One region of the Paenibacillus sp. G34 genome, then DNA from elsewhere that is predicted to be linked to it. Evidence: predicted binding sites of a transcription regulator. Region 1 holds the regulator's gene; each other region holds the start of a gene.

Region 1 (11,101 bases):
TCGGGTTAAGGTGTTCTAAGGATATATAAAAAGATTCAATGTTCTGACCGGCCAAGGTCGTACCCATCGGTTCAATCGTTCCTGAGATCATAAGAGGCAGCTTAACACCACTTTGATCAAATGCTTGCTGAATGCCGATGCTACCCGCTTTGACATTGAGGGTATCCTGTGAAGTTTCAAGCAGTAGCGCATCAACGCCTCCCTCTATTAAAGCAAGGGCCTGCTCGAAATAACTGTCAATCAGTTCCTGGAATGTCACCCCGCCAGTCACGGACAGCGTTTTCGTAGTTGGACCCATCGCACCGACAACATATCTTGGTGACTCTGGTGTGGAGAAGCGGTCAACAGCTGCTTTCGCAATTCTGGCTGCTTCCAGATTTATTTCACGTGCACGATCTTGGATATCGTACTCAGCAAGCACAACCGAAGTCGCACCAAATGTATTGGTCTCAATTAAATCGGCACCGGCTTCCAAGTATTCCTCATGAATACGCTGGATTAATTCTGGACGTGTCAACACCAACATTTCATTGCATCCATCCAGATCTTCGCCGCCGAAATCTTCGCTGGTCAGATCCACTTGTTGAATCATTGTCCCCATTGCGCCGTCGAGGATTAATATTCGTTGTTTTAATGCATCGTGTAGACTAAGCTTATCCAATATCTTCACCCCCGCAAAACGTTAAATCTTAGTTTAACAGAAACTTACTTAATGTGAAAGATCGGTTTTGCTCCCGAAAGGTCGCGAATTTGCAGGAATGAAGCAGAATTGTGAATCGACAAAATTTGAGTAATCCGATATAATATCAATTAATCCAAGTGGAAAAGAGGGAAAGCGCATGGCTGAAATTGTTATCCGAAATACGAACGAACGAATCACTGGAGACGAGAACGTTCGAAATTTCTTGAACAAATATGACGTATTATATGAGAAATGGGACGCTTCCAAATTAAACACTGAATTGCAAAACAATTTTGGACTGACCGATGATCAGAAGCAAGAGGTATTGGAAACCTTCGATTATGAGATCAAAGACTTGGCGGCACGCCGCGGTTATCAAATCTGGGATGTCATCACTCTTTCCGAGCAAACACCAGACATCGAAGAAAAACTGGCCAAGTTCGAAGAGATTCATACACATGCTGAAGACGAAATCCGCGCGATTGTTGCGGGGAAAGGCATCTTCGTCATTAAATCAACGGATGATACAGGTTATTTTAATGTAGAATTGTCTCCTGGAGATGTCATATCGGTACCTGAAAACACACCGCATTTCTTCACTTTAATGGAGAACAAACAAATTATCGCGGCACGTCTGTTCATCGAAAAAGATGGCTGGATCGCCGATCCGTATCCTGATCCAACGTTTATCAAAAACGCCTAACTTTATTATTAACAAGTTAACATGCTTAACTAACCCCCTGCTCATAAGAGTCGGGGGTTAGTGTGATGATACACTTTATTCGCTATTTAAGTTGTAATCAGTTATTTGCACTGGAGTGCCTCTTTCCATTCAGCCCTAGATGAAATAATGAGGATACTTGTCCTTTAAAATCTCCTGCTCGTATACTACAAGCCTGAGATGTGCTTCCATAACCTGAGCCGCTTCCTCCGTTTGACGCTCTGTAACCAGCCTTAGAATCTCTTTATGTTGAGAGATGATCACTTCGAGATTCGAGTCTTCTGCTAACCGGAGTAATCGTAATCGATTAAACGGCATGTTCAACTGTTGCAACATTTTCCACGTCCGCAGCTTTCCAGTGCCCTGAAATAAAATCTGGTGAAATTCCTCATCCAATTCAAACAATCGATAAAAGTTCTTTTTCCCAATACACACTTCCTGCATGGCAATGTTGGTTTCTAATTTGAACATGTACTCTTCAGGAAACGAAGTACATGCTAACATGACAATTTCCTTCTCCATCTTCTCGCGCATAAACCTGCCTTCTTCCACATGCTCCAGGTTAATATGCGAAACAATAGTGCCACTCTGTGGAATGATATCCAGCAGTTCTTCTTCAGCAAGCTTCATAAAAGCTTCTCTTACCGGTGTGCGGCTCACCTGTAATTCATCTGCGATCTCTTTCTCGGAAATTTTGGTACCCGGTTCAAGCTCAAGATGAAGAATTCGTTCTTTGAGCAAGTTATAAGAATAAGCTCTGGTAGAGCCTCTTGTTTTCTGATTAAATGCCATGCCTTGACCTCTTTCTCTCAGCCATATTCCTTCCATATTAGCACAAACTACCGCTCCACTTAAATAACTTTAGTGAAACGGTAGCTCGGCTTCAAATCATGCAACTTACTTTTTGTTTTCCTTATACGTCTTATACGTGTCATTAGCCATCTTCACATAATTGGATAAGCCCTGACTCTCCAGTTCTTTTAGGAATGTATCATACTCAGATAACTTCCGTTCACCAATTATGAACTTCAACGTGTTCTGGTCTGTGTAGTCTTTGAGCGGCGTGCTCATCAGTGTTACACGTTCACGATCTTCGGAAGAATACGGGATAGGCGGTTCAGCCGGAATTACTTCTTTTGTCTCTTTCATATTTTTCTGGAACTCAAGTTCTTCTTCGCTAAACATCGATTGAAGCAGGTCTGTTGTCCCGCCGTAAGCAAATACACCACCAGAGAATCCGAAGTCAACGCGAAGGTCTTTCGTCCCCTTAGGGTTCAAACCATTGTAATTAATATCATCCACCAACTTGCGTTTACCACCTTCTTTGGTATAGGTCTCGTTCTCTACACCCCACTTCGCAAATTCCTGGCCTTCATCACTGTAATACAACCAATCGATAAATTGTAGAATGGCTTTGAAATGTTCACTATCTTTAATTTTCCCAGAAATCATCACACCGTTTTCGAGTCTGGAACCCGACATCAACTGGCCTTTCGGCCCGCCCGGAACCGTAATCTTAGCAATCGAGAACTTCCCTTCACCCAACGTTTTATTCATATCATTTCGATGAAGCACAAGTGTTTGTGAGTTACCATTAATCATAAAGGACTTGCCCGAAACGAATTTTTGAGTAGCTTGATCATCGTCTTGAGTGAAGCTTTCCTTATCCAGGAGCCCTTCTGCGACCATTTTGTTAAAAAAAGCAAGCAATTCCTTGTACTCTGGCGTCGTTGCCGTAGACACAAATTCATCCTTGTCGGCTTTGTAGGTCAAGCCATTTCCAAATCCCCATCCAGCCTTAGTCCCAAACCCCGTAGCTGCAATGCCAAGTGTACTGTTGAATTTGAAACGGTCTGAAAATGGAATGGAGTCTGGATAGATTTCTTTTAATTTTTTCGCTGCGGTATAGACTTCATCCCAGGTTGTTGGAATGGCTATATTATTTTCTTTTAAAATATCTGTTCTTACGATCAGTGTATAATCAGGCCATACTTCCTCATGCAATCCCGGTAAAACGTAATACTTGCCGTCCTCCTGACGCAGTCCTTCAAGTTCAGGCTCGAGTTTCCATTTTTCAATTTTGTCCTTAAAGTTCGGCATCAAATCGATGTAATCACTGATTGGCAGAACAGCTCCAGAAGATACAAAGGCAGACTCTTCACCCGGATAAGTCTTTGGAATAACGAGCGGAGCATCGCCAGAACTGATTAACAGCGATCGCTTCTGTGGATAGTCACTCATCGGCACGATGGTTGGCTCCAACGTAACTCCTGTCATCTCCGATAATTTTTTGAATAACAGCCAGTCTTTTTTATAAGGATATGTCGGATGATCACTATACAAAATAGAAAGATTAAATGGTTCCGTCGCTTTGAATGTTTCACCCACTTTATAACTCTCCATGGCTGATTTCGTGCCCACTTCCGAAACATCTGGTCCTGTTCCAGCACCACTGCTGCAAGCAGCAAGTACAGCCGACATTGTCATTGCCAGAATCATCTTACCAATCATTTTGCGAGGCTTTCTTTTCAAACCAATCATCCCCTTTTGTTTAGTTTCTAAACCTATGTGTGCAAAGGTTACTGCTTAACAGAACCCAACATGATACCGGTTACAAAGTATCGCTGTACAAATGGATAGATGGTTAAAATAGGCAGGATCGTTAATACCATCGTTACCGATTTGATGTTGGCAGCAATCTGAGTCAGATTATCCGCTGAAGTTGCTCCTGCAGTAGCACCGCTTGTTGCTCCGGCGATCATGTTACGCAAATAGATCGTAACTGGAAACAACTCTTTTTTGTCCAGATACAAGAAGGCTGGGAACCAGGAGTTCCAATGTCCAACAGCGTAGAACAGCACCATCGTAGCCATCACTGCTTTACTAAGAGGCAAAATGATACGCAGCAAAATACCGTATGTGTTCAATCCGTCAATTGCTGCAGCTTCCTCTAACTCTTCCGGCATGTTTTCAAAAAAGGATTTCATGATGAGCATGTTATATATGCTTATTGCACCTGGGACAACCAGTGCCCACATGGTGTTATTGAAACCAAGGGAATTGATCAGAACGTAGTTAGGAATCAGACCACCGCTGAAAAACATCGTAAACACGGCAAACATGGTTAGAAATTTGCGTCCCATCAATCTTTTTTTAGACAAGGCGTAGGCGAAAATGGTCGTCATAAACATGGAAATTAACGTACCCACTACCGTGTAAATGATCGTATTTTTATAGTTCAACCAGAACATGTTGTCCTTTGAAATGGTTTTATACGTATCCACATTGAACCCTCTCGGGAACAAACTTACCTTGCCTGAATTGATGTACGCTTCACTACTGAAGGATTGGGCAACAACGTTAAGAAAGGGATAAAGTGTTATAAAAACGATAAACAGCAAGAAAGTTACATTGAACACTTTAAATACCTTGTATGATCTTGATTCCTGCATGGTGCTCCTCCTTTACCATAAACTTCGTTGTGTCAGTTTGCGTGAGATTGCGTTTACAGAGAAAACCAGAGTCAGCCCAATAATCGATTCAAACAAACCAATTGCTGTGGCATAACTGAAGTTGCTGGATTCAAGACCTACACGATATAAATAAGTCGATATTACATCTGAAGTCTCATAAATAAGCGGATTGTACAAAAGCAAGATTTTTTCGAAACCTACAGCCAGGAAGTTACCCATGTTCAAAATTAGTAACGTGACAATCGTTGGCAAGATGCCTGGAATCGTTACGTGAATGGTTTGCTTCCAGCGATTCGCTCCATCGATTCGTGCTGCTTCATACAAAGATTCATCAATCGTAGTTAGCGCTGCCAGATATAGAATGGCTCCCCAACCCATCCCCTGCCAGATCTCAGAAGAGATATAAATGGTTCTGAACCACTCTGCTCTCTGCATGAATGGAATGTTATCCCCTGTAAAAAAAGCAACAAGACCGTTAATTGATCCGTTCACTGCCGTTAATTGCAGAATCATCCCAGCTACGATAACTATGGATAGAAAATGAGGCAAGTATGAGGCTGTCTGTACAAACTTTTTGAATCGTTTACTCTTCACCTCGTTAAGCATGAGAGCAAAAATAATGGGCACCGGAAACGTAAATAACAGCGCAAGCCCACCGAGCATAAGTGTGTTACTGAAAACTCGCCAGAACGTTGGGTCCTCAATAAACATTTTGAAGTACCTTAGCCCAACCCAGGTTTCTCCAAAAATACTGCCACCCGGGACAAATCGTCTAAAGGCGATAATATTACCTAACATCGGACCGTATTTGAAAATTATCAGATAAATGATGGGAAGAACTAACAGCGAGTACAATTGCCAATCTTTACGAATCAATGAGGCGGCTATTCGCAGCCTGCTTTCTTTACGTGAAGATATCATCGGTATCGTTGCCTTAGATGTTTCAGACTCCATGTGTCATTCACTCCGATCCATAACTTGATTAAGAAATGCTGCATATTTCTGTTGTCTGGCCTGATTCCTCTTAATCTAAAGGAAAATTATGCCTATGGTGTTCATTTCACCCCCACTACAAAATAAAATGTAAACGTTATCAATTCTGTTTTTATGTACAATCAAACACATGCAAAATTACAAGATTTAAACAAGATTGCATTGCTCGAGTGCCGATGAACTTTACAGCTTTAATATGAAGCGCTTACAAAATGAACAAATAAAATTATCTTTACTTCCTAAGGCCTCGTATCCTGATCGTTTTATATGTTTTAACATATTTTCAAACGCGAATTAGTGGAGCCTATGAATTCGATTGGATAAGATGCATAACCGCTCCAAAAAACTAGTCTAACTAGTATGTTAGTTGTATTTTAAAGCAGGAATTTTTGAATTTCAACATCTTTTTATTAAAAATAGTGATAATCTCTCCTAACAATTGGTTATTAACACACCTTGTTAGATGTACGCAGACAAAAAAACATTGGTTATGACTCTTGAACAAATAATCATTCAAGCCATAACCAATGTTTGATTTTAAAACGAGATGGGCGAAGAGTTAGCTCTATCAAACTTTTAAAAATTAGCGATTAGACCCTCTAATTCAGACAAATGTTTAATTTCATGATTCGGTGAATAGGTTTCATGGTTCTCTTTGTTCTCACGGTTAATCCATACAGCACGAATACCCGAAGACAATGCCCCACGAATATCTGTCGTTAACTTATCGCCAACCATCATGCTTTCTTCCGGTTGAACACCGAGTCTACTAAGAGCATGCTCAAAAATGGATGGATCCGGCTTTCCCTTACCAAAGTTGCCGGAGATAATAATCTCATCAAAGAAAGGGGATAACTCTGGAACACCATCAAGTTTCTCTTGCTGCAAAGCAGGACATCCGTTAGTCAAAAGCAACAGTTTATACTTTCCTTGTAAGTGACGCAACGTATCCATTGTCTCTTCGTAAACATGTGGTCTAGATCTACGTTCTGCCCCAAACTGCGAAGCCAAGCGTTCTGCAAGCTCTTCCTGATCCACACCCAGCTTGAGTAAGCCACGGCGCCATGACTCCTTCCGATAGATAGGAGCCAGTTGTTCTAGCTGGCGAAATTCCGGTTGTTCTCCTCCCGTGAAATTCGCCCAAAGTCCTTCAAATGGATTAATTCCGATCATTTTGGTAAAAGGAAACGTTTCGTAGGATTCATACAGTTCACGTGCTTCGTGACGAACTGCCTCTTCGAGTACTTCAACATTGACACCTGTTTCATTTGCTGCAATCAGACAAGTTTCATGGAATGCTTCTCGAACACTGCGTTCATCCCACAATAAAGTATCATCCAGGTCAAACATAATCGCTTTCAATGCCATTCCGATCATCTTCCCCTTTATACATTAATTACTTATCAATGGTTTCCACAGTGATCTGGTGTGCTTTTGCAAATTTCTGCAAGCGCTCGGTTATTGCATCTGTATCATAACGGTTTAATAACTTCGTGAAGACCCATCTTTTTCCGCGACTGTTATGCTCAATTACAACAGTGCCTGGTTCAAATCTGAACTTGATAATATCGTCTACCCCAATAGAGCGCTCACGATTTCCCTTTGTTGTAATAATACGATTGCTGCTGATTTTAATGTAAGGACGGCGAAGCATAAAAATGACTGCCAGAAATACATAGAGCAGCATCGTGACCCAATCCCATGTTGTCATCGGTTTCTGGACTAAAAAGGTACTCATGAACAGATACAAAAACGCTAAACCAATTAAAAAAATCGGAAATAACAGGCTTCTACCTTTGTATTTATCCTCACCTGGATTTCCTGTGATTGGTTGACCGCTTTTTTTACGTTGCTGGTTCAATTGCTTCGAATTTTTCCGAACCGTTCTCTCGAACGAACGCCGCGACATGTGAATCCCCCTTATGTGTCTTGTATCGGCTTACATAACTATTTTGCAAACCGATATCCCCCCTTATAGTAAGCATCCCCAACTAACATGAAGAAACCTAAATATCATGACGATATGTTTAGGTTTCATAAATTAATGTTTGAGTTTGCCTTGGTGGCCTTGGCCTTTGTCATCGTCAACAACCTCAATCGAATCGAGTTGCTGTCTGAAATTGTTGCGAATGTTACCTAAATAAATCTCTCTCAACTTGGCACGTTCAACAAGTTCTTCCTCTGACAGTCCAGTGGATTTCTGCTTGCGAGCCAATTCGTTAATGCGTGCTACCAGACTATCTATATCCAAGCTTGTCCCCTCCAAAAATACAAAGTCATATTAACTTTGACATGATAAAGACAGCTTGTCAAGTTGGTACGCGCCAACCCACATAGATCAAGAGGTTATTTAACAAACTGAGGTAGTATTAGCACTTGGCCTGTCTGAATTGTGGCTGTTTCAAGTTGATTTACTTTTTTGATTGCTTCTATATATATACGGGTATCCATCGCCGTTGGTTTATGCTCCAAAGAAATACTCCATAACGTTTCCCCCTGAGATACAGCGATCTTTCCTCCAGGAAGCAAATCATTCTCATTACCAGCAAAGACAGTTAGAACAGTACTGCACCCAATAAATATAATTAATGAAGCAATAACAAGTTTAATTAACCCTTGAGAAAATTTAAACCGCGTTATAAACATTCTGAATTGACCTATATTAGATTCCACAGCTTCTGTATTGACTGGTTTATAAATGCTCTGATACGTAGAATATCTCATTTCTACCCCGCCTCCAAACGTTTGTTCCTATCACTTGAAAACAATATAACACGAACACTTGTTTTGTTCAAGACCTTTTTAGAACAATTGTTCGCTGTTTTTTCGGCGTTAAAACGACTTTATTTGAAATAATTATGTATATGGTTTACAGTTAAACCCCCATTTCAGCAAAAAATGAGTTAAAATCAAAAAATTATTGAATTAATACGATTTCTTTAGAACTTATGTTTGTACGAACGGAGGTTCTATGTTATAATTTTCCCAAACGTTACTAAAATGGGGTTGATACGGTATGTCGAAGATATCCAGCAGGCAACAGGCTATTCTGGAGTTTATACGAAACGAAGTCCGGTTGAAGGGGTATCCTCCTTCCGTACGAGAAATTGGCGAAGCCGTTGGACTGGCTTCCAGTTCCACAGTGCACGGACATTTAGATCGCTTGGAGAAGAAAGGGTTGATCAGACGTGACCCGACCAAGCCAAGAGCGATTGAGCTATTGAGCCAGGAAGAGTCCGAGCATTCTCATCAGTTTGCCCATAGCGTTGCACGTATTCCAGTTGTGGGTAAAGTAACAGCCGGTGTCCCGATTACAGCAACAGAAAACATTGAAGATTACTTCCCTCTTCCTACTCATTATGTAGGTGAACAGAAAGTGTTTATGCTTTCCGTTGTTGGTGATAGTATGATCGAAGCGGGAATTGTGAATGGAGACTATGTAATCGTTCGTCAGCAGCAAACGGCTGACAATGGTGATATTGTCGTTGCCATGACTGAGGATGATGAAGCAACAGTTAAGACGTTTTATAAGGAAAAGGATCATATTCGCCTTCAACCGGAGAACTCAACATTTGAACCATTGCGGTTGAAACATGTTAGCATCTTAGGCAAGGTTATCGGTCTTTTCCGAGATATTCATTAATGCACTTGATTCATTAATACTGCTACTATGTTATACCTGATAGAATACGAAAGAGGTTGTCCTGATCAACAGGACAACCTCTTTCTCTCTTTCTTTTACCTCAACGGTTGAAGTGGAATCTACTAACAAGTATTGGATTAATAAATTGCGCTAGTTACAAAATCACTTGGTGCGTTTAAGAATACTTTTGTGATGCGAGAATACTTCAAAGCTTTGTTGTCCATGATATGAACCCATCCCGCTCTCTCCTACACCGCCAAAAGGCAAGTAATGCGAGGTCATGTGGAACAGTGTGTCATTAATACATCCTCCACCAAAGGAAATCTGATTCAATACCTGTTCCTGCAAGGCTTCATTCTCAGTAAACAGGTACAAAGCCAGCGGCTTGGCCCGGCGGACAATCTCCTCTAGGATCGGATCAAGCTCTCTGTATTTTATTACAGGCAAGATAGGCCCAAATATTTCTTCCTGCATTACTGGAGAATCCCAAGCAATATCGCCCAGAACAGTTGGTTCAATCATAAGTTGATCTCGATTCGAGCGTCCTCCCATTAAAGTCTTGCCATTTGTAAGGAAAGCAGACAAGCGATCAAAGTTACGCGCGTTAACGATATGTGGGAAATCTTTATTTTGCATTACATCATCCCCATATACCTTGCTTACCTCAGCTCTGATTTGTTCGATCAATTGATCATGTGCCTGCTCATTTACTAATAAATAGTCTGGTGCGACACAGGTTTGTCCTGCATTAAGGAATTTACCACGTACAATGCGTTGTGCTGCCAATTGTAAATCAGCATCCTTATGAACAATTGCCGGACTTTTTCCACCCAGTTCTAATGTCACCGGAGTTAAGTGTTCTGCAGCAGCTTTCATGACAATACGCCCGACCCCTGTACTACCTGTGAAGAAAATGTAATCGAATTTCTCATTAAGTAGAGCTGTGCTCGTTTCAACCTCACCTTCCATTACGGCGATGTATTCCTCAGGATATATGTCCTCAATAAGATCGAAGATCAAACGAGATGTCGCCGGTGTAAGCTCAGAAGGTTTAATCACTGCACAGTTCCCTGCAGCTATCGCACCAATTAGGGGTCCAAAAGCCAATTGGAACGGGTAATTCCATGGTGCAATGATAAGGGCAACTCCGTAGGGTTCAGGGTAGATCGTGCTAACCGCATCTGGCATAGCCGAGCTTGTTGGCACAGTACGCGGTGCAGCCCAATCACGCAGATGTTCCAGCGTATAATCCAGTTCACCCAACACGATACGAATTTCAGAGCTAAATCCTTCAGCCTCTGATTTGTTAAGATCAGCACGAAGCGCATCCAGAATGCGTTGTTGGTACTTCTCAATCCCCTTCCTCAAATTTTGCAAAGCCTGAATCCGATACTCCACTGATTTAGTGTGTCCTGTATTAAAAAACGTACGTTGTTTAGTCACAAGTTGCTTCGCTTGTCGTTTCAAAAATACCATCTCCAATTAATTGTTTAGAATTATATTGTTCAAAATCAAATTAATTATATCTCTTATATATGAAACTATCAACATACGCTTGAAACAGGTTAATGTTTCTAAACAACAAAATG
Region 2 (11,101 bases), 1.2 Mb from region 1:
GCGTCTAGTCCCATAACAATGCGTCATCATCTTCGGCATCTTCTGCCCCATCCTCTTCTATTAAACGATTCACAACCCGGCGCACCAAATCCATGCTAAAACCGCGTCGTATCAAGAAAGGGAACGTTTTACGTTTCTTCTCCTGCACGTCCCCTCGAACTTGTTTCCACTTCTTACGGCCAGCTGTTAATGCGGTGTCGAATTCTGCATCTGCACTCACATCATCCAGTACCTCCGCAATAAGTTCATTCGTAATGCCTTTTTGACGCAATTCTTGTCTAATCCACAGTTTTCCCTTCCGTTGCCCCTCCATACGCTGTCTTGTCCATTCCTTGGCAAACAGGTCATCATCGACAAGCTTTTCTTGCTCAAGCCGATCGAGGACCTCTTCAATAATTGGTGCCGCGAACTCCTTTTGCTTTAGCTTTTGCCGCAATTCATGACGTGTCCGCTGCTTAAACTCCAAGAAACGCAGTGACTGCACGTACGTCCTCTGCCGTTCATCCGCAACGATGATTTCCTCTAGATCTTTCTTCATAAAGATGTTACCACGCGTCATTCTATACTTGATCATTACATCTTCCAAAACCGTAAGAGAATAGTTACCAAACGAAATCCGATAGCGTGCTTCACGACTTTTAGTTCGCTCCACCAAGGTTATAATAAGTTCTTCATCGTCTGGAAATTGAGAGATGCCGTTTAATTCTGCTTCTTCATGCAAATCTTCATCATGTGTATCATATCCATACTGATTTTGGTGATGCTTCACTACGATACTCACGCTCCCAATGGATTGTATTTTGGCTCAAAAGTACTTCCCCTTTGCCAACTCTTAATATGATTCAGATATAGCTTAGGTCATATATGGCATAGATGCTAACAGCCTCTGTCCGGAATGGACAGAGGCTGTTAGCATCGCGAGAAACCAATCCTATTTAACTAGATAAGCTCAGTACTCGCTTAATATAAGTTTTATGTCAGGTCAGAAGAAGGAAGACCTCTCCCCGTACAGAAAGATTACTCATTAATCTCGAATAATTCCTGTTCCTCAGCCGCTTCTTTTTCTTGCTCTTCACTTGTCGGTGCAGGAACCGCCGTCGTCAAATTGCTAGCTTCACGAATTCTCTGCTCAATCGTATCTGCAATTTCTTTATGTTCTTTCATAAATTGCTTCGCGTTCTCACGACCTTGTCCTAAACGTTCGCCTTCGTAAGAATACCAGGCACCACTTTTGTTGACGATATCCAGCTCTGTACCGATATCAATGATACTTCCTTCTCTGGAAATACCTTCACCGTACATGATATCAACTTCTGCTTGTTTGAACGGAGGTGCCACTTTGTTTTTCACAACTTTAATACGGGTACGGTTACCCGTAATGTCATTACCCGATTTGATGCTCTCAATACGACGAACATCCAGACGAACTGTTGAATAGAACTTCAACGCACGACCACCTGGTGTTGTTTCCGGGTTACCAAACATAACGCCAACTTTCTCACGAAGCTGGTTGATGAAGATGGCAATTGTTTTGGATTTGCTGATCGCACCAGACAATTTACGAAGTGCCTGTGACATCAAACGAGCCTGCAAACCTACGTGGGAATCACCCATTTCCCCTTCAATCTCTGCTTTTGGTACAAGGGCTGCTACAGAGTCAATAACAATGATGTCTACTGCACCACTTCGTACGAGAGCTTCGGCGATCTCCAATCCTTGCTCTCCTGTATCCGGTTGGGACAAGAGCAATTCATCAATATTAACGCCTAGTTTGCTTGCATAATTCGGATCAAGCGCATGCTCGGCATCGATAAATGCTGCTTGTCCACCCACACGTTGAACTTCAGCAATGGCATGCAATGCCACAGTTGTTTTACCTGAAGACTCAGGTCCATATATTTCAACAATACGGCCTTTAGGCAAGCCGCCTGTTCCTAATGCAATATCCAAAGCCAAAGATCCGCTGGGAATAATTTCCACATTCATGTGAGTTGACTCACCCAGTTTCATGATGGAACCTTTACCAAATTGCTTCTCTATTTGACGGAGCGCCATATCAAGCGCAGCACGACGGTCTGACAATAAACTCACACCCTTTACTGTTTATAATATAATGATACCTTGTTTTAACTCGTTTGCCAAGCTTTTTTTCGAACATACATTCGTTTTTTTATTCAGGCCGAGGCGCCTCTTCCTCACAAAAATAAACAAAAAATAGAAAAAGAACCGTAAACAAGGCTGTTTAAGCCACATTTTACGGTTCTTCCGTCTCTACTCATTATACTTCCTCAATTATGCAAATGCAATCTGTTACGCAACTCTCAATCAATAGCGACCAATTTTTTCCACAGTCGATACAGAATCGCTTTTGCCGAGCGAATGCGGACCGTTTCGCGATTACCATTAATCCGGAGTTCATGAATTTCAGTATCTTTACCACGCTCAGCCAATGCAATAAATACAAGTCCAGGCGGTTTACGTTCCGAATACCCTGGACCGGCTACTCCGGTTATAGCCAAACCGAAATCAGCATCGCCGATCATACGGACTTGCTCAGCAAGAACCTTTGCCACCTCTGGACTAACTGCGCCTGGCGCATCTTCACCCTCCAGGTAACTATGCGGCACATTTAGCAGTTTTTCTTTGATTTCATTGGAATAACATACGATGCCGCCTTTCAGCATGGATGCACTTCCCGGTACGGAAGTAAGGCTCTGCATAACAAGCCCTCCTGTGCAGCTTTCGGCTGCACTCAAGGTCAGTCCCATATCAGACATCATGGTAACAATCGTGTACTCTATAGGCACATCCTCGTTAGCGTACAGGTGTTCAGACAAACGTTCACGGATCTGGACCTCCATCGCATCCAGCTTCAGCTTGGCTTCTCCTTCGCTTGGAGCCTTGGTAGAGACACGCACAGTCACTTCCCCTTCACTCGCGTAAGGAGCGATTGTAGGGTCTGTCTGCCCGTCAATGAGATCAAGCAATCGATCTTCCAGTGCGGATTCACCAATGCCTGCGAATTTCAGCATACGTGAATAAATCGGCATTTCTTCTGTAAGAGCATGCTGGAGCAACCAAGGCTTTACTTCCTGCTCAAACATTGGAATCAGTTCCTTTGGAGGACCAGGCATCACAATATAATATTTTTCGTTATCCGCAATCGCGTTGCCGGCAGCAAGTCCCGTTTCATTCGCCAGAGGAGTTCCATCCTCAATGACGATGGCTTGGCGACGATTATTTTCCGTCATCTCCACATTACGATCCCGGAAAAAACCTTCGATTTTATCCATAGCCATGCGGTCGATATGCAGCTTCCGGTTGAGTACAGCAGCCAGCGCGTCTTTGGTCAGATCATCCTGTGTTGGACCGATTCCGCCAGAAAATAAAATAATGTCTGCGCGTCCCTGCGCGATGCGTATGGCTTCACTAAGCCGATTCAGATTATCTCCAACTACCGTCTGAAAATATACGTCGATCCCCATTGCAGCAAGTTCTCGGGAAAGGTATCTGGCATTCGTATTTACGATCTGTCCAAGCAACAGTTCTGTTCCAACTGCGATAATCTCTGCCTTCATTCCAGCTTCCTCCTGTGCACATGTTGAGTAGTCAAAGGGCAATAGGATAAATTCCTATTGCCCTTTGACCCGATGAGTCTTTCATCATTACCCATTCCAGCATAAATCATTACGCTTTTGATAAATGAAGCAAGTTTTTGTTTTTGATGAAGTAGTCAATTCCGGACCAGATCGTAATCAGAGCAGCTGCCCATACCGCGATCTCATCAACATGAATGCCTGTGTATGAGAACGGAAAATTGTTCAGCAGCATCAAAACAATCGCTACGATCTGCACTACCGTCTTCAGTTTGCCCCAAGCACTCGCAGCAACAACCGAACCGTCCAGCAAAGCAATCTGGCGTAGACCGGTCACGGCAAATTCACGGCTAATAATAACGACTGCAATCCATGAATCCAGCTTGCCCATTTGAACCAGTGAAATCAGAACAGCGGTAACGAGCAGCTTGTCTGCCAGAGGATCCAGCAGTTTGCCCAGATTGGTAACCATGTTGTTTTTCCTTGCAAGATAGCCGTCTATTCCATCCGTGCTTGCAGCAACGATAAAAATAAAAGCAGCAATTAACTGATTATACGGAAGCGTAAAGCTTCCAAGATGCAACGGCTCTGGATAAAACGGAAAATCCACCAGCAGGAACACCATCAAAAAAGGGATTAAGCAAATTCGTGCAAGCGTAATCCGGTTGGGTAAATTCACAAGACGCCCTCCCTTTGTATCCTTCATTACTTCAAACATTCATCTTAATCCCGTATTCATCATCTGAAGCAAAGAATGAACGTTTGAACCGTCGACTTGTATTTACAAGAAAGCCTATGTAGAAACGCAAAAAATAAAGTCTCCCGCTCAAACGCAAAACCGCTTTTAAACGCTCCGGTGACTTCCAGAAGTGTACTGCTTTTCACAAAGTCAGCAAACGATGAAGACTGGACTTGATGTATGACTGCCAGCAATGCACATTCAGTATAATATACGTACCAATACAGTGTCAAAAGGACATTGTTGCCCAAAAATTCTTATTTAAAGTTGGTATATTGCAGATCCAGCGGCAAGTTAGCTCCATTAAGCAATTGCATAACGGCTTGCAGATCGTTTTTGCTTTTTCCAGTCACCCGAAGTTGATCGCCCTGAATCTGACTCTTCACCTTCAGTTTGGAATCACGAATGAGAATATTAATTTTTTTGGCGACATCCTGATCAATTCCCTGTTTGAAATTCAAACGCTGGCGAACCGTACCAGAAGAAGCCGGCTCTACTTTACCATAATCCATGTTTTTCAGCGGAAGCCCACGCTTTGCCATTTTGGATTGCAGAACCTCAATAACAGCTTTTAATTTGGTCTCATCATCAGACACAATCGTTAGAGCATCTTTTTCCAGTTTCAGGCTGCTTTTGCTGCCCTTGAAATCATAACGGGCACCAATTTCCTTTTCCGTTTGTGTAACGGCATTGGTCAATTCCTGCAAGTCCATTTTGGACACAATATCAAATGAATTTTCTGAACTCAAACCGAGTCACCCTTTCAGTTAATCATATGTTCTGTAACATTATAGAGTAAACTTCAAGCAAAAGTCTAATTTTAGCTATGCCTACCCATAGAAAAAAGCATTTTTGGTGTACCTTCTGGTCACCAAAAATGCTTGCTGGTTCAACTGCCTCTAATACCGGCTACGGTCAGGCTGCCTGAACATATCGAGCACACCGAGTACGATATGCGCAAGTCCAAAGCCCAATATTCCGTAGCCCCAGGCATTTGGAGTCAGGTAATAACCCAGGAGGCTGACAATGATCCCTAAACCGGTTACGATCCAGCTGACTGTCACGGCCTTCCACCTCACTTCACCATAAGTTGACTGCAATTGAAGACGAGTTTATTGTCCCCTGCAGTCAACCAGGTTATTCGTTGCTGGTGCTTCCGCCGCCATCAGAGGAGTCACTGTTCGTTGTCCCAGCCATTCCTTCAGTTCCCGTGGAAGAAGCTGTGCTGTCTGAGTCCAGTTTAAGACGAATGCGGTTGGTTGCTTTGCCATCCGTCACGACTTGACCGCCAACATCAATTGTCGTTGCTGCCGCATATCCGGACTTAATGTACATTCCTGTACTATCCAAAGTAAATGTAAACGTGTCACCGTCGGCTGTATTACCATACTGGAGCTTCTCACCGCTGGAATTCTCGCCTTTATATACCTCAAGCCAGCTGTTCCCTGTCGCCTTGATCGTTACGGTTACAGGCTGACCTGCGCTTCCGCTAACTTTAAAGTTTGTGATATTGCCCGATTTTCCATCCTCTGAAACTGTAACCGATCCAGGTGTGCTTGGCGGTGCTTCCTCTTGGTTCTCACCTGTTTGGCCATCCGTCTGTCCGTCAGTTTGTCCATCGGTTTGACCGTTATTTTGCTCACCGGTCTGACCATTCGCTTCACTACCGCCACCGTTTCCACCAGCCTCACCTTTACCGGTATCCTTAGACCCCGAATCCGTTACAGGCGGTGTCGCCGCTTGCCCGTTGTCGGACGACGGATCAGGTTTGTCATTAGCAGGTTTCTGACTGTCTGTGATTTTCGTTTCATCCAGCCCTTGTGGGTTGGTATCATCGCCCTTGTTGTTTGCCATATATATATACAAAAGAACGAAGATCAAAATAGGAAATGTCCACATTAGAGCAACCGACATCCAGCGATTACTCCGTTCCACCGGTCGGTTGGAGCGCTTCTGGATCACTGGCTCCATCGTCGCTTCCGTAGCCTCTGCGGGTACGTCCTTTTTATGTCCTTCCAGCAGCTCATCTGGATTCAGTCCCACTGTTTCCGCATAGGTTTTAATAAATGCACGCACATAGAAGCTACCAGGCAGCACTTTATAGTCCCCTGCTTCTATAGCCTCCAAATACCTCTTGCGAATTTTAGTCATTTCCTGTACATCGTCGAGACTCATCCCTTTTTGCAGCCGGGCCTCTCTTAACTGCTGACCCAGTTCAGACATGCCATCTCCTCCTTATGTTTATCTCTTCAGTTGTTGCTGATCTATTCCATGATGCCGTACGGAGCTTTACAGTTCGTCGGTGTAGCTTGCCGTAAACGTATCATAAATAATTTCTTCATTAGGATTATTGCGCAATTCAATAATAATATCAAAATCATTGTAATCATATTCGGATTCCTGTACAAAGATATCCGGGTGCTCAATAACCTTGGTGCTTGGCATCGACATGATGTCCTGCAATAGGTTGTAATGTCTTTCACTGGAGCGAATTGTGCTGACAATTCCATCAATGATAAATACATTGTTGGGATTCAATTCGTCTTCGGACATCTGGCTACGGATCGTTTGACGAAGAAGTGTAGAGGATACAAAAGTCCACCGTTTCATGGCACACACACTACCCGCAATGATTGACTCTGTTTTGCCAACCCGTGGCATACCACGCAAGCCGATAACCTGATTGCCTTCTCTTTTAAATACTTCACCCAAAAAATCAACAAGTAACCCAAGTTCGTCACGAGTAAAACGAAATGTTTTTCGATCATCCGAATCGCGGTCGATATACCTGCCGTGACGTACAGCAAGAATATCAACCAATTTCGGTTGACGCAGTGCCGATACGGTAATGCTGTTGACTTTACCAAGCATTTCGCCAAGCAGACGGATTTTCTCGTCATCGTCTGATTCGAGCAGCATCCCCCGTGTTTTGCCTTCCACACCGTTGATGGTCAATATATTGACTTCAAGCATCCCCAGCATAGAGGCGATATCCCCCAAAAGACCAGGTCTGTTCTTATGTATTTTATATTCCATATACCATTGTTTAGTTTCCATATATACACCCCGTAATGCATTATTCCACATTATTCGACAACATCCGAACGTGTCCATTGGACGCTATTTCGGGTCATCTTCTAAAAATGGGTCACGTTAATGATATATAAAATGAAAATGAATTACAAGAACAGCTCTGTAATCCGTTTGTAATCATTAGAGAAAAGCCCCCTTGCGGGAGCTCTTCATCTCTTGCCTTATGCGTTTTGTTTGGCCAATTTGACCATCAGGCACGCAATCGTACGACGCTCATCCGCATCGCCGACATCCCATAGTTCCTTCAATGCTCGGTTGGAATGGTTCGCAGGATCAACTTTCTCATCAAGAAAGTCACCGATTTCGTATGCAAGTTTGTTGATGGTCTCTTCACTCATTCCCATCCGCTCAGCTTGCAATACGCGATCGCCCAAGAACTTCTTCCATGTGTCAAAGTTGGAAACCACTGTTTTGTCTGTTGACATGATAAATCCTCCTTGGCTGACGCATGAGATTTAAAATCAACAGTTGTAATATGTGCTTCCGGGACATTTTATATACGAGCTTTCTAAATAAATCACGACTACATGTCCAAGTGAGAACGCTTTTGCTCTCCCATTTCACTCATAAGCCATATCAGATCCGAAACGTGTTCAAACAAAATTAGGTCAGCCAGCCTCCATTGGGGCTAATAATCTGTCCATTGATGTAACCCGACTCGGGCAGCGCGAGAAAATAAACCAGTGACGAAATCTCATCCGGCTGCGCCAAACGACCCGCAGGAATCTCTTCCTCCAGCATCTTCAGTTCACTCTGGTCCAAGTGGTCTAACATCGTCGTTTGAACCGCACCAGGGGCAACGGCATTCACCGTAACTCCGGAGGGGGCAAGCTCTTTCGCAAGTGCCTTCGTGAAGGCATTTACCCCGCCCTTGGTTGTGGAATACAGCACTTCACAAGAAGCGCCAGATAACCCCCAGATGGACGACACATTAATGATTCGACCGTATCTTTGGGAGATCATATGAGGCATCATCTCTTGTGTGCATAGAAAAGTACCTTTCAAATTAATCGCCATCACTTCATCCCAGATTTCTTCTGTCACATCCGCAAGCAAACCATAGTGAGATATGCCTGCGTTGTTCACAAGAATATCCGGAAGCAGATCATGAGAAGCTAGCTTCTCCCGCATGCGCTGAATCTGTTCCCGGCTACGAAGATCTGCTGAAACCGTCATAATGCGTCCGCTTCCCTGCTCCATACAACGTCTTGCCGCTTCATTGGCCGCTTCATGAGACTTCATGTAGTGCAACACCACATTCATGCCTACACGCGCAAATCGCTCTGCAATTGCAGCTCCTATGCCTCCGCTTGCACCGGTAACCAGAACTGTCATTTCCCCTATAGCTTTCACGATCGTTCCCCCCCATACTTCACTCTTGCTCATTAAAAGCTTCAAAATGTCCGGTTCCCTCTCCAGATCACGGATTTACAACGAGCGATACCGCCAACTGATCCCAGCGAATATGCTCTTTCAACCGATGATTCACATCTTGCAGTGTAATCGCTTCATATAGCGATATCATATTGAAAAAGTCACCGCCACGGAATTGCTGACGTGTGAATTCATTCGCAATGTTTTCAGGTGAATTAAGCATTCTTAAATAACCACCGATTTTCTTTTTGCGCGCACGCTCAAAATCGGAAGCATCAAATCCTTTTTGCTTAATCGCTTCGACTTCTTCGCGTATCCGTTTCAACAATTGATCCGGGTCTTTCGTATCCCCACCAACCGCAGAGAAAGCATATTGCGGCGAACTGATATAGTCATGCCCAAAACTGTCCGAGATCAGATCTTCATCATACAACTTCTGAAACAGACGTGTGCTGGAACCAAACAACAGATCCATCATCAGCTGCGTAGTTGTGTCCCGGCGCAAAAGCTCCTCACCTGTAAGTCCAACATCCGTTTCTTTAAATCCAAACAAACATTTCGGCAGCGAAACAGATAACTTCACCTCACGTCTTGCCTCTGCAACTTGGTTAGGCTCCGGCTCAAAAAAGCGCTGAATTTGCCCCTGAGGTTCAACATTTTTCTTCTCCTGATTGGAACGAATCATGCTAATGACCTGCTCCGGATCAACGCCGCCGACAACAAACAAGAGCATGTTACTTGGGTGATAAAATGTGTTATAACACGTATACAACGTTTCTTTGGTGATCGTATTAATCGATTGGACCGTGCCCGCAATGTCGATATGCACCGGATGTTTTTGATACATTGCTTCAATCAATCCGAAATAAACACGCCAGTCTGGATTATCGGCATACATATTAATTTCTTGTTCAATGATCCCTTTCTCTTTATCGACATTTTGATCTGTGAAATACGGATTTTGCACAAAATCAACTAATGTTTGTATATTTTCGATTATATTTTCTGTCGCTGAAAACAAATAAACGGTCTGATCAAAACTAGTGAATGCGTTCGCAGAAGCACCATGAGAAGCAAATGTTGCAAAAATATCACCCGTAGGCTCTTCAAACATTTTATGCTCCAGGAAATGAGCAATACCGTCCGGAACCTTCACCTCGGCCTGTCCTTCCACCTTAAAGTGATTATCCACTGACCCGTATTTTGTTGCAAACGTAGCATATGTTTTCTGGAAACCTGGTTTGGGCAAAACATAAACCTGCAGTCCATTATCCATTACTTCGTAATATAACGTTTCCTGCAGATGTTCATAGTGAATGCTCTCCACGACTATTCCCCCTTCTCGTCCCGCAAGAAATAAATCGTATCCAAACGGAACTGCTCTGCGGCTTCACGAACATCCTGCTTGCTGATCTGCTCAATCTGACCAAGCAACTCTTCAGCTGTTCTCTCCTTACCAGACAACTGACGGTTAAAATCATAGGCAATCATCTCAAAGGCAGAATCCTGCATTTCTTTCAGCAGATTACGAATCATCGCTTTAGTCTGAGACATTTCTAAATCCGTAATATTGCCATTCTTCATCTCATCAAGCTGCTGCTTGATAATGGTCACCGCTTTTTCATAATTTGGAATTTCAATCCCGGATTGAATGGTCGCAATACCTTTATGTCCGTCATATCTGGAAGAAGCATAATAGGCAAGACTTTCTTTTTCACGAACATTGACAAACAGTTTCGAATGCGGATATCCGCCAAGAATACCGTTATACATCAGCGCTGCTGCGTATTTATCGTCTGCATACGTTATGGAAGTGCGAAGACCCATATTCAGCTTGCCCTGGCCAATGTTTAGCCGCTCGATAACTGTATTTGCCTCCTCATTCCCACGAACTGCTGCCTGAGCTAGATAGTCAGAGGAAACCGTGCGCTCCAGGTTAAAATGACGCTGAACCATTCGCTCCACTTCTTCTAGTGTCGTATCACCAACCACATACAAGTCCATGCTTGCTTCCCTTAGCCAGTTTTCATAAGCAGCTGTTAATTCTGGAGGTTCGATGGCTGGCAGTACTTTTCGTTCACCCAGGGGATGAAGACGGTACGGCTCATCATTGCACATTTCTTCGATACACCGTTCAGCCGCATAACGCATTTTATCGTTAACGATGGACTCCAGCTTTTTACGAACCGTCTCGCGTTCTGCCTGTACATACGACGTTTTGAAGTGTCCATTTTCCCTTGCAGGCTTGGTCAACACTTCGCCAAGAAAGGCAAACGAACGGTCCAGAAGTTGCTGCTCC
Region 3 (11,101 bases), 720 kb from region 1:
CCTGCGGAGATTCTGGACATCCCTGGCGTGGACCTGGTCATTGGAACCCAGGATCGGGATAAAATTTTGCCATATGTAAACGAAATTCAAGAATCCCGTCAACCTGTCAATGCGGTGCGCAACATTATGAAAACACGGGTGTTTGAAGAAATGGACGTACCGGATTTTGCGGATCGGACGCGTGCATTCCTTAAAATTCAAGATGGTTGTAACAACTTCTGCACGTTCTGCATCATTCCTTGGTCCCGTGGACTGTCCCGTAGCCGTGAGGCAAACAGCATCGTACAGCAGGCACACCAGCTCGTACAAGCGGGTTACAAAGAGATTGTCCTGACGGGTATTCATACAGGTGGGTATGGAGATGACATGGATAACTATGATCTGACCGACTTGCTGTGGGATCTAGACAAAGTGGAAGGTCTGGAACGTATCCGGATCAGTTCAATTGAAGCAAGCCAGATTGATGACCGGATGCTGGATGTCATTAAACGTTCGGATAAATTGGTTCGTCATTTCCACATTCCGCTACAAGCAGGAGATGACACAGTTCTGAAACGCATGCGCCGCAAATATACAACCGAAGAGTTTTACAACAAAATGTTGCGCATACGTGAGGCTATGCCGGATGTCGCGATCACGACTGATGTTATCGTTGGTTTCCCGGGCGAAACAGATGAGATGTATCGTAACGGTTACGAGTTGATGCGTAAAATCGGTTTCTCGGAAATGCATGTATTCCCTTACTCCAAACGGACAGGTACTCCGGCAGCGCGTATGGAGGATCAAGTAGACGATGACGTCAAAAATGAACGAGTCCATGAACTGATCGAACTGTCTGAGCAGATGCAACTGGAGTATGCTGAGAAATTCGTTGGACAAGTGCTCGAGGTTATTCCTGAAGGTGAAGCTAAAGGCCGCGAAGGCAGTGGCAAGCTGCACGGATACAGTGACAACTATATTCAACTGGTGTTTGATGGAACGCCGGATATGGTAGGCAAAGTGTGCCGCGTGAAGTTGACCGAAGCCGGTGCAAATGAAAGCCAAGGTACGCTGGTTCGTGTACTGGAAGAGAATGTGAAACCCGCCGCGATGTAATCATGGCGTTATGAACAAGGATTTCATTTCCTTGGGGAATATACCCGGGGAGATGAGGTCCTTCTTTGCCAATAAAAAGAATGGAAGTAGATGGGGGAGAACATCATGAACAAAAAAGAAATTTCAGCAGGCGGCGTTGTCTACAGAACAGGTGAGGATGGCCAGATCCAAATCCAGCTTATCGTAGACCGTTACGGTAAAACGACACTCGCCAAAGGCAAAATGGAAGATGGAGAAACGATCGAACAAACGGCACTCCGTGAAATTTTGGAAGAGACGGGTATGGTGGGGCGCATTGTGGAGCCGATTAATATCATTGCTTATACGTATCAGCATGCCGAGTTTGGACCCGTGGACAAGGAAGTACACTATTACCTCGTGGAAGCAGAAAGCGGTGACTTGCAGCCACAGATCGAAGAGATCAAAGGCGTGGATTGGTATGCTCCACAAGAGGCATGGTCCAACCAGCTGCAGAATGGATACGATAACAACGATGACATCTTGCGCATTGGCTTGAGCAAACTGGGTATTAACGTATAAAACAGCACGACATTAGGTTTGAATGATGGTCTACTTACCTATACATTCTGTCGGCAGTAATGCGGATATCGTGAGGACTTATTAAGCGACAGGTTTCTTTGCCGACGGGGCAAGCACAGGTGTTTTTTTGTGCCAGATGGGCAAGTAACAGAACGGTAAAGCCAGCAATGAACTGATGATGTTAAAAAGGGTCTGGGCATGCGCGATCTGTGCCCCGTGATCCGCTGACAACCAGGCTGATGCTGCATGTAGCTGGCTGATCAGCGGCATAAACAGCAGTGCTCCGGCAATGTTGAGAACAACATGGGAGGCTGCTACAAATTTGCCTGCGGAAGCCCCGCCCGCGGCTGCAATTACGGCAGTGATACAGGTCCCGACGTTAGACCCGATCACAATGGCGATGCCGATCTCTACAGGCAGTACGCCTGTCGCTGCTAGTGTAATCGCCATACTGATGACCGCGGCGCTGCTGTGAATCAGCGCGGTCAGCACCGCACCGGCAAGAAAACCCCACCATAGGCTATCGGTCGAACGCTCCAGAAACCATTGGAATACACCCATGCTCCGAAGTGGAACGGCGATGGATTGCATGACTTGAATGCCCGTCATGACGAGAGCAAAACCTGCTGCTGCAAGAAAGCTGAATTGGATTGTCGCTAAAGTACGGCGAGTACGTTCAGGAGCAATCTGGTTGCGTTCACCAAGGATAACAAAAACAGCCCAGCCTGTTAGAGATATAAGCAACAAAGGCAGTGCGGCACGTCCGATCTGAAGACCGACAAGCTCTGTCGTTAAGCAGGTTCCAATATTGGTTCCCAGGATAATACCGAGTGTGCGCCCATAGGTGATCAATCGTGCGTTTGCCAGCCCGATGGTTAGCACCGTCACGGCAGTGCTACTCTGCAACAAAGCGGTTGCACCTGCACTGAACGCCATGCCTTTCCATGGGGCAGAAGTGGCACGGTTCAACCATTCTGCCAACATCGGCCCTGCCATGCGTTGTAGCGTCGTTTCCATCAGCTTCATACCGCCAAAAAAGATTATAAGCCCATATAATAGAGGCAGAATAACTTCTCTGAACATCCCGAATCATTCCTCCCGTCCAATGCCTTATCACTTATCCTATGAGGAAGCAGAGACAAGCATGACAAGCACAGGGAGAAATGAATAAAACGGCCAACCCCCAATTCAAAAGATACGGTGATTCGGCAAACGTAGCGGAGGGGACGAAATTGAATTCGAAGAAGCGAAGCGCTCGCCTGAAAGCTTTCTGAAAGAAAGCTACATCGGAAGCATAGACTTGTCACTGGATTTTTCCGTTTGAAGAAAGGGAATCAGAAAAATCCGAGAACATCAGCGATCATGGGATCAATTCGCCTCCGGAGCGTCATAAGACTGCCAACCCCCAATTCAAAAGATACGGTGATTCGGCAAACGTAGCGGAGGGGACGAAATTGAATTCGAAGAAGCGAAGCGCTCGCCTGAAAGCTTTCTGAAAGAAAGCTACATCGGAAGCATAGACTTGTCACCGGATTTTCCCTTTGGAGAAGGGAATCAGAAAAATCCGAGGACAACAGCGATCATAGAATCAATTCGTTCCCGGAGCGTCATAAAACTGCCAGCCCCCAATTCAAAAGATACGGTGATTCGGCAAACGTAGCGGAGGGGACGAAATTGAATTCGAAGAAGCGAAGCGCTCGCCTGAGAGCTTTCTGAAAGAAAGCTACATCGGAAGCATAGACTTGTCACCGGATTTTCCCTTTGGAGAAGGGAATCAGAAAAATCCGAGGACAACAGCGATCATAGAATCAATTCGTCCCCGGAGCGGTCTTTGCCGCCCAAACCTATCTTTTCAACTAACTTACGAAAGAAGTGGATCAATCTTGCCATCCGTAACACTGGAACGAAACCGCAAAAAGCGGCTGGAACATGCTCATCCCTGGATTTTTAATAATGAAATTGCATCTGTAGAAGGAAACCCGGAACCGGGTGATATCGTCAACGTACTGAATCATCAAGGTCGCTACTTGGCGACAGGATATTATAATCCGGCTTCCCAGATTACCGTTCGTGTAGTCTCATACCAGCCTTTGGAGTTTGAACAGATGGATACCGCCTTTTTTGCGGCTCGTTTCCATGACTGTCTGCGTCACCGGGAACGCTTCATTCAGGATGGCGAAGCCTACCGTCTTGTTTATGGTGAAGCTGATTTCCTACCCGGATTGATCGTTGACCGGTTTGGCAGCATTTTAGTTGTGCAGATCCTTACACTAGGTATGGATCGTTGCCGTGAAGCCATTGTACAGGCTCTAATTGAAGTGATGCAGCCGGAAGGTATTTACGAACGCAGTGATGTATCCATTCGTGAATTGGAAGGTCTGGAGCAGGTCAAAGGGCCACTCTATGGAGAATGCCCGCGTCATGTGACTGTGACCGAAAATGGGCTACTTATCAAGGTGGATATTGTGGAAGGACAGAAAACGGGGTACTTCTTCGACCAGCGTGAGAATCGTGCGGCCATTGAGCCGCTAATGAAGGGTTGGGGATACAAAAGCGACATCACACTGCAGCAGATCGAGCATGAAGGAACTGAACAGCTGCTGCCAGTGAACAAAAGCGGCAAAGTGGTTACCTTCCCGTATTGGGACGGAGCAACTGTGCTGGAATGTTTCTCTCATACCGGTAGCTTTACCCTGAATGCGTGCAAATATGGAGCGAAAAAAGTAACCTGTCTCGATATCTCTGAGCACGCGATCGAAAGTGCACGAACCAATGTGGAGCTAAATGGATTCACAGATCGGGTCGAATTCGTGGTAGCCGACGCCTTTCAATATCTGCGTGAGCAAGTCAAAGGACTTGACGAGCGCAATGCACGAGCGCGAGCAGCGGAGCAAAAGGTAGATACCTCCAAAGCATTGTCCAGTGCTGGAAAAACGTTTGATGTCGTTATCCTTGATCCGCCTGCATTTGCTAAAACGAAATCGGCAGTAAAGGGAGCATGCCGCGGCTACAAGGACATCAACCTGCAAGGCATGAAACTTGTCAACGAGGGTGGATATTTGGTGACCGCAAGCTGCTCTTACCATATGCGTCCTGACCTGTTCCTTGAAACGATTGCGGATGCGGCTGAAGATGCAGGCAAAGTGCTGCGTTTAATCGACTGGAAAGCAGCCGGCAAGGATCATCCGCAAATTTTGGGCGTAGATGAAGGACATTACCTGAAATTTGCTATTTTTGAAGTGAGAAGCAAAAAAAATTAAGATTACTCTATTTATAGAATGACACATATACCCTGTGGGATAGACACTTTAAAAAGTCCATCTTATAGGGTATTTTATTTATGAGGAAAAGTTTGATCTTGGCGAACAGCTTCTATTATTGTTTGAGAATAATACAATTATTGGTCGAAAAAGGATACAGTGTTCAGTCTTCGTCCTGACTCATTTTGTCTACGTTGGCAACCGAAGGATTTAATCTAAAAAAGGAGGAGGTCTGCTCGCTATGTTACGGATAGGTTGGTTGAAACGCGTAATTATAGACGTAGCAGGCGCACATTGACATGCGAAATCTAAAAGAGGGAATTCGAAAACAGTTTTATACTGAATTAGGGAAATTCATTGCACCAGAGGGGTATGTGGAATATAGAGAGCCTGATTCTAGCCCGACGGACTATGCGTTCAAGAAAAATGTCAAGCCGGGCATTGTTTGGAGCTTACATAGTCATCTGACTCATTCAAAACCTCCGTATGCTGTGTTTACAGTCATGGCCTGCCGTTATGAAGCTGCCACTGAACGATTACGTACATTTCTGGGAAAGCATCAAATAACGTTTATCTCAAATGCTCCAGTCGGCTTCGGCAATAGTGTTGAAAGGTATACACAGCAAAAACATTCTGTTCTTGTTTCCTCTGAAAATATACAAGAAGCTGCTCAGCAAACAGCAGACAGGTTCAAGGAAGCTGAAAGCAAGTATTTGCTGCCGCGCATAGATCAAGCTGTTGCTGTTGATGAATATTTGACCAAACGACCGCATCACTGGCCTACGGGTGATCTTTTTAACTGCTGTGTAACGATTTTAAGCTACGGATTGCTTACCAATGATCAGGTATTAGTGAACAAGGGGATCGAACGTACATTTGAGATTTTGAACAAGCCGGGATACAGCCAGAGAAACAGGGACTTTTTTGAGGCTTTGCAAAAGGCTGTAGAGCATGAATTCATTTAGCTGATTTGTTAACTTAAAAACTGCGAATAGGTTTATTTGTCACCGAGCTTGGCAAAAACCTTCATTCCATAACTGATGCTGCCGGCTGTATTGTACAGGCGGCTTTTGTAATTCTATTTATTTTGTTTAAAATGGTAGTACCTATTATTCTTATTTCAACATCAGTTTTGCTTCTTCTTTTTTAATACCAATATTATGGTCTTATTAGGTGGATCATGGCAAACGTATGTTCCGAATCAGATCAGGTATGGTATACTGGGAATTAAAATCTTGTACGTGCAGTTTGGAGGATGACACATGTCCGTACGCTTTGTCATTGGCCGGGCAGGCAGTGGTAAAAGTACACTGATTACCCGAGAAATCATATCCCTGCTTAGGCGGGAGCCTCAAGGAAAACCGCTAATTCTGCTTGTTCCGGAACAGAGTTCGTTTCGCACAGAGCAGGCGCTCGTATCTTCTGGAGGTATTAAAGGCACGATGCGTGCCGAAGTACTTGGATTTCGCCGTCTTGCTTATCGCGTTATGCAGGAGGCTGGAGGTTCTGCTCGTATTCCGATTGGAGCGGAAGGCAAGAAGATGCTCTTATATAAAGTCATCCAGCGTAGGAAAGAAGAATTACGGCTGTTTGCTGCTTCGGGCAGCCAGCTTGGGTTTATTGGGGAATTGACTAATTTATACAGTGAGTTTAAACGATATGAAGTTCATGCTTCGGCACTCGAAGAAGGACTTGCAGAATGGAGTATTGCATCGGCTTCACCTATTTTGGAAGACAAACTGCATGATTTGAATCTGATCTACCATGATTATGAGCAGGAATTGGCTGATTTATATATAGATGATGAGGATACGCTGAACGAACTGACGGGCCGTTTGCCAGAAAGCGCATGGTTACAGGGAGCTGAAGTGTGGATTGATGGATTTCACAGTTTCACTCCTCAAGAGCTAAGTGTTATTGGACAATTGATGTTGCAATCTTCGTCTGTAACCATTTCCCTAACGCTTGATGGTGCTTACGAGCAAGGTATGCTGCCAGGAGAACTGGAATTGTTCTATCCAACCGCGAGTGCTTATGCGCGCCTTAAAGGCATGGCTGATCATTTGGGTGTGTCCAGCGATACAACGATACTGCATGCTGAAGTGTTGCCAAGATTTAAGGAGCGGCCTGGACTTGCCCATCTGGAGGCTGGTTTTGATCGGCGAATTCGCTGGAGAAGTCAGGGCGAGGATTCGGGTATACGCTTGATGGCTGCGGAGAATCGCCGGGCAGAGCTGGAAGGTGCACTGCGTGAAATGCGCCGTCTGGCGCAGGAGGATGGAGCGAGATATCGGGACATGGCGGTGTTAGTTCGCGGATTAGAGAATTATGCTGATATTGCGGAGCCGTTATTCAGAGATTATGACGTTCCGGTCTTTCTGGACCGAAGACGGAGTGAACTGCATCATCCGTTGGCTGAGTTCATTCGTTCCGCACTGGATATCGTTCGGCGCAACTGGCGGTACGAAGATGTTTTTCGCTGTGTCAAAACGGATCTGCTGCTTCCGCTGGATGGTTCCATCACGCGTGAAGATATGGATCAATTGGAGAATTATGTGCTTGCCTGTGGTATCCATGGATATCGCTGGACGGATGGCAAGCCGTGGAAATATGTGCCGAGTCTCTCGCTGGAGGACAACGGGCAGGATTCACGCAGCCGAGGGCGCGATGCGGTGTTATCGCTGATGGAAAGTTGCAGAGCCTTGATCACTTCAGCACTGGGCACGTTTGAGAAGCGAATAAAAAAAGCCAAAACGGCTGCTGCTCAGTGTGAGGCGTTATTCGGCCTGTTAGAGGATGCGGACATCGCACACAAGCTGGATCAGATGTCTGCTCAGGCCAAAGCACAAGGGGATCCGGAGCGGTCCAGAGAGCATCGGCAAATGTGGGGTGCTGTGCTGGATCTGATGGATCAGATAGTTGATATGATGGGCAATGAACGTCTGGATATCACTTTATTTTCGGGCATGATGGAAACGGGATTGACTGAACTCAAGCTCGGGCTTGTTCCACCAGCGCTTGATCAGGTGCTGTTTGGTTCCATGGATCGCACACGTCTGCGTGATATTAAATATGTATTTATTCTTGGGGCGGTTGATGGAGAATTGCCAGCCATTCCTCAGGACGACGGTGTATTAACCGAGCAGGAAAGGTCGCTGCTGACAGAGAGAGGCATGAGTCTTGGACCTGGTGCAACGAGACTGATGCTGGATGAACGCTTTCTGATTTATACAGCTCTGACAGCTGCCAGCAAGCAGTTATGGCTCAGCTATCCGGTTGCAGATGATGAGGGGAAATCATTACTCCCTTCCGAAATAGTGCGCCACGTACGCAAAATGTTTGGATTGCAGGACCAGCCTTTGCTCGCTCAGCCACCGGTTTCGGATTCGGAAGCTGCACACCTCTCATACGCGATTCATCCAGAACAGAGCTTATCCATGCTGATTGGACAGCTGCGCAGATGGCGCAGGGGAGAAGACATCCCCGAAATATGGTGGGCAGTCTACAATTGGCATGTAACGCGCGAAGAGAGCCGTCCTGGGCTGGAGCGGCTACTGGGTTCTGTCTTTTATCGTAACCGTGCCCTGCGGCTGCAAACATCAACCAGCCGCAGGCTTTATGGTACGGAGGTACGGACAAGTGTTTCACGGATGGAGCGGTTTGTCGCTTGTCCATTCTCTCATTTTGCTTCACACGGACTGAAACTTAGAGAACGCCAACTATATCGTCTTCAAGCGCCGGATATCGGTCAGTTGTTCCATGCTGCGCTGAGTCAATTGGCCATGCGACTGCGCGAGGAGAATCGGAGCTGGGGCAGCCTGACACCGGATCAATGCCGTCAGGAAGCAGAGCAAACAGTGGAGCAGATTGCTCCGCAGCTCCAAGGAGAAATTTTACTAAGCACGAAGCGTTATGGTTATATTTTCCGAAAATTAAAAGATATCGTCAGCCGAGCATCCGTTATTCTGGGTGAGCAGTCCAGACGCGGCAGCTTTGAACCGATTGGGCTGGAACTTGACTTTGGTCCGGGGAAACCTCTGCCGCCGTTGCGTTTTGAACTGGAAAATGGGTGTGTGCTGGAGATTGTCGGCCGGATTGACCGTGTTGATGTCGCTGAAGGAGAGAATGGTCTGTTGCTGCGAGTAATTGACTACAAATCCAGTCAGACGGATCTCAAGCTTCATGAGGTGTATTATGGGCTATCGCTGCAAATGCTCACCTATCTGGAAGTGTTGCTAAGTGCTGCTGAGGAGTGGTTAGGTGAAACGGCGATGCCAGGAGGCACCCTCTATTTCCATGTGCATAATCCACTGTTACAATCCGCAAACGGGATGACATCGGAACAGGCAGGACAGGAACTTCTGAAACGGTTTAAAATGAAGGGTCTGCTACTCGCTGACCGTGATGCCGTTGCTCAAATGGATAACACGCTTGATAAAGGACATTCGGCGATTATTCCAGTGGCATTAAAAGCAGATGGCAGCTTTTACAGCAGTGCCGCAGTGGCGACTCCAGAACAGTGGGATACGCTACTTGCTGCTGTTCGTGGCAATATCCGCGAGATCGGAACTCGCATTACGGATGGAGATACAGCCATTGAGCCGTATCGGATACAGCAGGAGATTGCATGTACCTTCTGTCCATTCAAACCGGTCTGTCAGTTTGATGAAAATATTGAGGGGAACGGCTATAAACTGCTGTCCAAACCGGCCAAACAGCAAGTTTGGGATATGTTGTCTCACAGCAGGGAAGGAGAAACGTTATGATGCATATGCCTAAACCGGAAGGCAGCTTCTGGAGTGATGATCAGTGGAGCGCTATTTCCGAACATGGAGAAGATATTCTGGTCGCCGCAGCTGCAGGGTCAGGAAAAACAGCGGTGCTGGTCGAGCGGATTATTCGCAAAATTGCAGACCCTTCCCAAGGATTCAGCGTGGATCGATTGCTTGTAGCTACGTTTACTAAAGCTGCGGCTGCCGAGATGAAACAGCGCATTCGGGAAGCGCTGGAGCGCGCGCTTGAAGAGCAGCCGGAGGATGAGCATTTGCGCAGGCAATTGTCACTGCTCGGACGAGCCTCCATTACAACGCTGCACTCCTTCTGTATGGAAGTCATTCGGAGGTATTATCAGCAGATTCCGTTAAACCCGGCGTTCCGTATTCTGAATGAAAATGAGGCTGAGATGCTTCGTCAGGAATTACTTGAGGAGCTGTTTGAGGAAAAGTACGGCGAAGAAGATGAGGGCAGCACATTCCGCGAACTGGTGGACTGGTTCAGCGGAGAGCGAAATGATGATGCGATGCATCGACTGGTACAACGTTTGTACGATTTCTCACGAAGTCACTCCTGGCCAGATCACTGGCTGATGGAGATGGCGAATGCTTTTCAAGTGCAAAGCGTAGATTCGTTGGGGCAATCTGCTTGGGTACAGAGTATTTTACGTGATGCGGCTCTTGCTTTGAGCGGAGCGGCAGGTGTGCTGCGACAAGGGATTCAGATTTCATTGCAACCTGAAGGTCCTGCTCCTTATGCGGAGACACTTCAAGAGGATTTGGCGATGGTTGAAGAACTTTTATCTTCTGTTGAAGTCATGTCTTGGGAAAGGTTGCCTGAGGTATTCCAGCCAGCTGCATTTGGCAAATTGAAGCCTTGTAAAAAAGATCAGACCGACCCAGGGCTGCAGGAGCAGGTGAAGGAGTTGCGGGAAACGGCCAAAAAGGCTGTTGCCGATCTGAAAGGTTCACTTTTTGGAAGGAGTGCGTTCTCCTTCTGGCAGGAGCTGGAACAGGCTGCTCCGCTGATGCAGGAGCTTTCCCGTCTTGTCATCACCTTTGGCGAACGTTATCTCCAGGCGAAGCAGGAACGTGGACAAGTTGATTTTAACGATCTGGAGCATTATTGTCTGCACATTTTGCGGCATGAGGATTCCACTCCTGAACATTCGATGCCATCGGATGCGGCGATGGAATATCGTGCACGTTTTGATGAAGTGCTGCTGGATGAATATCAGGATACCAATACGGTTCAAGAGGATATTGTTAGGCTAATCTCCCGAGAAAATCCGGGTAACCGATTCATGGTAGGTGATGTCAAACAGAGTATCTACCGTTTCAGACTGGCTGAACCAGGCCTTTTTATGAACAAATATCGTAACTACACGCCGAGTATTCATGTGGTTGCGGATGACAATGGACAGTATGGAGAGC

The links. The regulator LexA, encoded in region 1, represses DNA repair genes until DNA is damaged. The targets are predictions, from matches to a motif close to CGAACATATGTTCG.
Region 2: the regulator LexA is predicted to act here: its motif matches at 2,152-2,165, upstream of recA (recombinase RecA).
Region 3: the regulator LexA is predicted to act here: its motif matches at 6,080-6,093, upstream of addB (helicase-exonuclease AddAB subunit AddB).

Annotation. Positions count from the first base shown of each region.
Region 1 covers NZ_CM166469.1:3,685,449-3,696,549, forward strand. Annotated here, with positions in the region: gene metH (methionine synthase) at 1-661, opposite strand, end outside; gene AC1VYS_RS16615 (cupin domain-containing protein) at 840-1,385, shown strand; gene AC1VYS_RS16620 (GntR family transcriptional regulator) at 1,521-2,195, opposite strand; gene AC1VYS_RS16625 (ABC transporter substrate-binding protein) at 2,301-3,935, opposite strand; gene AC1VYS_RS16630 (carbohydrate ABC transporter permease) at 3,983-4,855, opposite strand; gene AC1VYS_RS16635 (ABC transporter permease) at 4,868-5,797, opposite strand; gene AC1VYS_RS16640 (HAD family hydrolase) at 6,446-7,237, opposite strand; gene AC1VYS_RS16645 (hypothetical protein) at 7,266-7,778, opposite strand; gene AC1VYS_RS16650 (DUF896 domain-containing protein) at 7,911-8,120, opposite strand; gene AC1VYS_RS16655 (LysM peptidoglycan-binding domain-containing protein) at 8,216-8,593, opposite strand; gene lexA (transcriptional repressor LexA) at 8,886-9,512, shown strand; gene AC1VYS_RS16665 (aldehyde dehydrogenase) at 9,675-10,979, opposite strand.
Region 2 covers NZ_CM166469.1:2,519,684-2,530,784, reverse strand. Annotated here, with positions in the region: gene AC1VYS_RS11540 (regulatory protein RecX) at 5-769, opposite strand; gene recA (recombinase RecA) at 1,018-2,082, opposite strand; gene AC1VYS_RS11530 (competence/damage-inducible protein A) at 2,322-3,578, opposite strand; gene pgsA (CDP-diacylglycerol--glycerol-3-phosphate 3-phosphatidyltransferase) at 3,688-4,275, opposite strand; gene AC1VYS_RS11520 (YajQ family cyclic di-GMP-binding protein) at 4,593-5,084, opposite strand; gene AC1VYS_RS11515 (hypothetical protein) at 5,235-5,399, opposite strand; gene AC1VYS_RS11510 (RodZ domain-containing protein) at 5,473-6,558, opposite strand; gene AC1VYS_RS11505 (DUF3388 domain-containing protein) at 6,625-7,392, opposite strand; gene AC1VYS_RS11500 (DUF3243 domain-containing protein) at 7,590-7,853, opposite strand; gene ymfI (elongation factor P 5-aminopentanone reductase) at 8,032-8,814, opposite strand; gene yfmH (EF-P 5-aminopentanol modification-associated protein YfmH) at 8,849-10,129, opposite strand; gene yfmF (EF-P 5-aminopentanol modification-associated protein YfmF) at 10,132-11,101, opposite strand, start outside.
Region 3 covers NZ_CM166469.1:4,404,325-4,415,425, reverse strand. Annotated here, with positions in the region: gene mtaB (tRNA (N(6)-L-threonylcarbamoyladenosine(37)-C(2))-methylthiotransferase MtaB) at 1-1,095, shown strand, start outside; gene AC1VYS_RS20160 (NUDIX hydrolase) at 1,198-1,635, shown strand; gene AC1VYS_RS20155 (Na/Pi cotransporter family protein) at 1,717-2,718, opposite strand; gene AC1VYS_RS20150 (class I SAM-dependent rRNA methyltransferase) at 3,519-4,895, shown strand; gene AC1VYS_RS20145 (hypothetical protein) at 5,195-5,860, shown strand; gene addB (helicase-exonuclease AddAB subunit AddB) at 6,158-9,661, shown strand; gene addA (helicase-exonuclease AddAB subunit AddA) at 9,658-11,101, shown strand, end outside.